2 linked regions of the Methylomagnum ishizawai genome follow. The protein of the gene in region 1 interacts with the protein of each later gene in a pairwise test. Links are inferred from orthologs where the notes say so. Each region holds a gene or a part of one and is shown on either strand. Other genes may lie near its edges.

Region 1 (3,064 bases):
CGATGTGGCCGATCTGGCGCGGGATGTGGGCTACGCGCCCGCCACGCCCATCGAAACCGGCATCGCCCGCTTCGTGGCTTGGTACAAGGATTATTACGGGCACGGTTGAACCCGTCGGGTATCAGGAGGAGACATGATCGACTTGCCCTACGGAGGCCGATTCGACGAGCATGGGCTTGTCGCCCATATCCGCGCATCGGGCCGCGACTACATCATCCAAGGCCAACAAAAAGGGGCTTTGGCCGAACACCCGAAACCCCATTCCCTCGACTACTGGCTACGTCAATTCGCCCGGAACCCCGATATTAAACAGGCCGAAAACAGCGTGATGGATGCCTTGGTCGCCACCGGCCTGTTCGTGGTCGAACATCATTTAACCTGTCCCGATTCCGGTAGGCCGTGCAAGGGACTCCGCCTTGTCTGACACGCCCCTAGCCAACGCCCAGGTGCCCCTGCTCGGCTTCGCCGCCCCCAGCGGCACCGGCAAAACCACCCTCCTGAAACAACTGATCCCACTGTTCAAGGCCCAGGGGCTGCGGGTCGGCCTCATCAAGCATAGCCACCACGCTTTCGAGATCGACCATCCCGGCAAGGACAGCCACACCCTGCGGATGGCCGGGGCCAGTCCGGTCATGCTCAGCGCCTCGCACCGCCGGGCCATCATCACCGAACACCCGGAACCCCAGGAGCCCCACCTGGACGGCGAATTGGCCTATTTCGACCAGACCGGACTGGACCTGATCCTGGTGGAAGGCTTCAAATGGGAAGCCTTCCCCAAGATCGAATTGCACCGGCCCGCCCTAGGCCAGCCGCCGCTGTTCCCGCACGACAGCCACATCATCGCCGTGGCGACCGACGCCGAACCCCACCCCAAGCCCACGGTCCCCTGCTTGGATATCAACGATCCCGGACAGATACTCCGCTTCATCCTGGAAGACTTCCTTGGCCACCGACACCCCTGATTTTTGCGCCGAACCCAGGACGCTGACCCTGGAATCCGCCCTGGAGCGCCTTGTCGCCCGCATCGAACCCATCGCGGAATCCGAAACGGTCGCGCTGAAACCCGCCAGGGGCCGCATCCTCGCCCTGGCCCCGGCCTCGCCGCTGGACCTGCCGCCCTTCGCCAATTCGGCCATGGACGGCTACGCCCTGCGGGCGGAAGATAGCGGCCCCCAGGCCACGCTCGCCGTCATCGGCACCGCCTGGGCGGGCCAGCCGTTCACGGGCGCGGTCGGGCGGGGCCAATGCGTCCGCATCTTCACCGGCGCGGTCCTGCCGGAAGGGGCCGACGCCGTGGTCATGCAGGAGCAAGTCGGGCGCACGGACGATGCGATCCAACTCGCCGCCACCGTGCAAGCGGGCGCGAACATCCGCCCCCAGGGCGGCGAACTCCAAGCCGGACAAGCCTTGCTGCCCCAGGGCAAACGCCTGGAAGCCGCCGACCTGGGCTTGCTGGCCGCCGCCGGATTGGCCGAAGTCCCGGTGCTACGGCGGATCAAGGTCGCCATCCTCTCGACCGGCGACGAACTGCGCCCGGTCGGGGAAACCCTGGCTCCCGGCCAAATCCACGACAGCAACCGCTACCTGCTCGACGCCCTGCTGGCCGAACTCGGCGCGGAAATCCTGGATTTCGGCACCGTCGCGGACGACCCGGAAGCGCTGCGGCGGGTTTTGCTGGCGGCCTCCGTCCAGGCCGACGCCATCGTCAGCACCGGCGGGGCATCGGTGGGCGAGGCCGATTTCGTGGTCGAGGTCTTGCGCGACATCGGCCAGTTCGAATTCTGGAAAGTCGCCATCAAGCCCGGCAAACCCTTCGCCTATGGCCGCATCGGCGCGGCGCATTGCTTCGGCCTGCCCGGCAATCCGGTGGCGGTGGCGGTGACGTTCCGGCAATTGGTGCGGCCGGCGCTGGCGCGGCTGATGGGCGAGCGGCCCCGCCCGCCCCTGCGCCTCCCCGCCCGCTGCGAAACCCGCTTGCGCAAAAAGCCGGGCCGCATGGAGTTCCAGCGCGGCCTCTACCGGCGCGGGCCGGACGGGGCATTCATCGTGACGGCGGACGCGGGCCAGGGCAGCGACCGGCTGTCTTCCCTGAGCCGGGCCAATTGCTATATCGTCCTGCCCGCCGACAACGCCGGGGTCGAACCCGGCGGCGGCGTCGAAATCGAACCCTTCGACGCCTTCCTCTAAGTCCACGGAAGCCGAAACCAGAGAACCTCGACACCAAGGAGCCATCCATGCAGCAAAATCCAGGCGTATTAGTGACCGGCGGGGCCGGCTATATCGGCAGCCATGTCGTCAAGCAACTGGGGGAAAGGGGCGAGCGCATCGTCGTCCTCGACAATCTTTCGACCGGCTTCCGCGAAGCCGTGCTGTACGGCGAATTGATCGAGGGCGACACCGGCGACACGGAACTGGTCCGCCGCATCCTCAAGGACTACCAAATCGGGGCGATCCTGCATTTCGCCGCCCACACCATCGTGCCGGAATCGGTCGCCGATCCCTTGAAATATTACGGCAACAACACCTGCAAGACCCGCAACCTGCTGCAATGCGCCGCCGAGGCCGGGGTCGCGCATTTCATCTTTTCCTCGACCGCCGCCACCTACGGCATTCCCGACACCGCGGTTTGCGCCGAAACCGCGCCCACCGCGCCCATCAACCCCTATGGCGGCTCCAAGCTGATGAGCGAGACGATGCTGCGCGACCTGTCCGCCGCCACCCCGCTCAAGCATGTGATCCTGCGCTATTTCAACGTGGCGGGTTCCGACCCCGAGGGCCGCATCGGCCAATCCACCCGCGACGCCACCCTGCTCATCAAGGTCGCGGCGGAAGTGGCGGTGGGCAAGCGCGAGAAACTCCGGGTGTTCGGCACCGATTATCCGACCCCGGACGGGACCGGCGTGCGCGACTACATCCATGTCAGCGACCTGGCCGACGCCCATATCTGCGCCCTGGACCATCTGAGGGGCGGCGGGGCTTCGGCCACGCTGAACTGCGGCTACGGCCACGGCTACAGCGTGCGGGAAGTGATCGACGCCGTGAACCGGGTCCACGGCAGCCCCAT
Region 2 (2,981 bases), 1.2 Mb from region 1 along the record:
GATTTCGGCATCGACCTGGAGAAGCACCGGCATGCGATCCTGAATGCCTTCGGCTGAATATCGCTGGCCCTTGGGGCTCCGGTCGGACGGCCCGCGCTCCAAGCGCCCGGTGGTTTTTCAGGGATTCTTCCCGGTCCCGGCGGCTCCCGGCAGTACCGGGAAACACCCCTCCGCCTCCTTCTTCGCCGCCTTCAGCCGGTCGCGCAATTCCTTCGATTTCGGCGGATCGCGGAATTCGCCGCCCTTTTCGCCGGGGGTGTCGAACATATAGGTGAAGGTCAGCGCCTCCGAATAATCCTGGTAATTCAAGCGGCCTGCGATTTTATCCACCGCGCAGACGCAGTGGTACAGGTTGTCGAGGTTCTGCCCGCCGCGTTCCGCCATGCATTGCATGACATATTCGACCCGCGCCTGGGTCGGGAAATCGTTGACCGGCGCGGCGGCTTCCTTGGCCGGGGCGGCGGGTTTCGGGGCCGGGTGGCGGGGGGCGGCGGAGGGGGCGGCGGCGGCCAGCGAGGCGGCCAGGGCCCAAGCGATGCGGACGGTTCGGTTCATTGCTGTGCTTTCGGGTGGTGGGGCGGAAAACCGGCGGAATGATAGGGGGCGGGCCGGTCCTATGCAATTCTCACGGCTCGGCGGCGAAGTCCACGATTTCCCGTAGTTGCCGGTTCATGCCGCGGGCGAACTCGTTCATTTGGGGATTGGCCGAATCGGTGGGCAGCAGATGGGTTGTGATATGGACCCGGCCCCGTTCCGAGCGCACCGACACGTTGCAGGGCATGTAGGACACCGCTTCCGGTTCGAGTTCCAGCATCCGCCGGGCCAGGCTCAGGTTGCAGAACTGGATCGTGTCGTAGTCGGGGAAGGCGATGTGTTCGCGCTCGCGGATCACGCCGCCGATCTTGTTGTGGCCGGTGATGCGGAAATTGCGCTCGGTGATGGCGAGTTCCAGTTCGGCCAGCACATCGGCGTAGGGCTTGGCGGTCTCGGCGTGGTAATAGCCGGGTCCGGGCCGGGTGGCGCAGGCTGGCAAGCCCAGTAGGGTGAATGCGAGAATCGCGGCGGGAATCCTGGACATGGGAGGTCGCTGGAAATAGGGATGGGGTTAGGATATCACCATGGTTTTCGACCGGGCAAAGATAACCGGCGTGGTGCTGGCCGGGGGCCGGGGCCTACGCATGGGCGGCGAGGACAAGGGCTTGCTGCCGTTCCGGGGGCGGCCCTTGGCGGGCTATGCCGTGGCGGCGTTGGAACAGGTGGCGGGCCGCGTCCTGGTCAACGCCAACCGCAACCCGGAGCTGTACGCCCGCTTCGGCCATCGCGTGATCGCCGACCCCGGCGGGGGCTTCGACGGTCCCCTGGCCGGCCTGCTGGGCGCGATGCGGGCGGCGGACACCCCCTACGTGCTGACGGTGCCCTGCGATTGTCCGTTCGTCACCGGGCCGCTGTTGGCGCGCCTGCCGCTCCAACGCGAGGCCACGGGCGCCGCCTTGTGCGCGGCCCACGATGGCGAACGCCTGCATCCGGTGTTCCTGCTGGCGGAGCGGGGCCTGGCGGACGATCTCGAAGCCTATCTCGCCGGTGGACAGCGCAAGGTCCAGGCCTGGCTGTACCGGCACCACCCGGTCCTGGTCGATTTTTCCGACCATCCCGAAGTGTTCGCCAATCTCAACACCCCCGCCGAATTAGTCGCTTTGGAATAACATGGGTCCGTGGAAACCGGTCCGGCGTTGCGTTTTTGTCAATGTCCGCCCTGGGATTTGTCACGGCCCGTCCCTGGGGGACAGGCAGCCGTTTAGCTTGTAGAATCCAGCCATCACCATAAATCAGGCCCGGGATCGCACCCATGCATACCGAATCCATCGAAGACCACGTCGGCTATACCCTGCGCGGCCAGGGCGAAATCCTCGAAAAACTCAGGCTGATGCAGCGCAAAAGGTGCTTGGTGACCGCCCACCATCAAGATTCCAAGGCCAATTTGGTGACGGCCATCGTCGAGATACTGCCGGAGCGGGGCTGGATCGTGTTCGATATGGGGTCCAACGAGGCCGTGAACCGCCAGTTCGCCAAGGCCCGGCCCCTGGTGTTCATGGCCCAGGTGGAGGGCGTGCGGAGCCAGTTCGTGGTGGAGGGCTTGACCGAGACCACTTGGCGGGGCGAACCGGTGTTCGCCGCGCCGCTGCCGCAGTCCTTGTTCTGGCACCAACAGCGCGAGTTCTACCGGGTGGCGATCCCGCTGGCGATGCCGGTCAAATGCCGGGTCGGGCTGGAGGGCGGCGCGGTGGAATTCGGCGTGTACGACCTCAGCCTCTCCGGGCTGTCGCTGTCCGATAAGAACGCCCGTATCGGTGCCGCCCTGGAGGTCGGCCATACCCTGGAGGCTTGCAAGCTCTCCATCCCGAGCCAGCCCGAAATCCCGGTGAACCTGGAAATCCGCAACAAAATCCCCCAGGTCCGGCCCGACCGGCCCCAGGCCCAGCGGGTGGGCTGCGCTTTCCGCGGCCTGGGCCGGGGGGCGGAGACCCAGTTGCAGAAGTTCATTTTCGAGGTGGAACTGTGGCAGAAGCGGCTGGGCGCGGCGGCGCGGTACCAATCCAAATAAGCCGGCGGCCCTGGCGGCACCGCGCTGGCGATCCTTGATTTCGGCGGGAATGCCCAAATCCGGCGCCGCGCCGCCCGTGCCGGAGTTTCCCGCCTTGCCGACCGCCCGGCCTGGCCTTGGGGGCCGATCCTACCGGCGTGTTTCCGTCCGTGAATTTTTTCACGGCGGTTCGGATTTATCGTGGATTTGATCTACGCTTGAAAACGGTTGTCCGGTGTCCAGTCTCGCCACCGGACCCTTGACACCGATTTCACCGAAAGGGAACACACCATGTCCATCAAACCGTTGTCCTTGATCCTGGGTTTCCTCGCCGCCGGCGTGGCCGTCGCGGCGGAACAATCCGGCACCCACCCGCCCCAGACCACCACCACCACCCAGG

Evidence for each region. The genes of interacting proteins can lie anywhere in the genome.
Region 2: the proteins of moeA (region 1) and mobA interact in binary tests that used the Escherichia coli proteins (3 or more experiments, as listed by UniProt). The link is inferred for Methylomagnum ishizawai from one-to-one orthologs.

Annotation. Positions count from the first base shown.
Region 1 is NZ_AP019783.1:3,836,927-3,839,990, forward strand. The notes cover bases 72-3,064. They hold moeA (molybdopterin molybdotransferase MoeA), read left to right. Parts: upstream 72-942; coding sequence 943-2,187; downstream 2,188-3,064. Other genes in these bases: K5658_RS17365 (NAD-dependent epimerase), read left to right, coding at 72-109; K5658_RS17370 (hypothetical protein), read left to right, coding at 134-424; mobB (molybdopterin-guanine dinucleotide biosynthesis protein B), read left to right, coding at 417-962; galE (UDP-glucose 4-epimerase GalE), read left to right, coding at 2,235-3,064. Outside these bases: more of K5658_RS17365, read left to right, coding at 1-71. UniProt on the Escherichia coli protein: Catalyzes the insertion of molybdate into adenylated molybdopterin with the concomitant release of AMP.
Region 2 is NZ_AP019783.1:2,646,249-2,649,229, reverse strand. Bases 1-2,910 are described here. They hold mobA (molybdenum cofactor guanylyltransferase MobA), read left to right. Parts: upstream 1-1,118; coding sequence 1,119-1,703; downstream 1,704-2,910. Other genes in these bases: K5658_RS11960 (hypothetical protein), read left to right, coding at 2,873-2,910; K5658_RS11965 (flagellar brake protein), read left to right, coding at 1,847-2,602; K5658_RS11975 (DUF302 domain-containing protein), read right to left, coding at 626-1,078; K5658_RS11980 (hypothetical protein), read right to left, coding at 118-555; K5658_RS11985 (HD-GYP domain-containing protein), read left to right, coding at 1-57. Outside these bases: more of K5658_RS11960, read left to right, coding at 2,911-2,981. UniProt on the Escherichia coli protein: Transfers a GMP moiety from GTP to Mo-molybdopterin (Mo-MPT) cofactor (Moco or molybdenum cofactor) to form Mo-molybdopterin guanine dinucleotide (Mo-MGD) cofactor.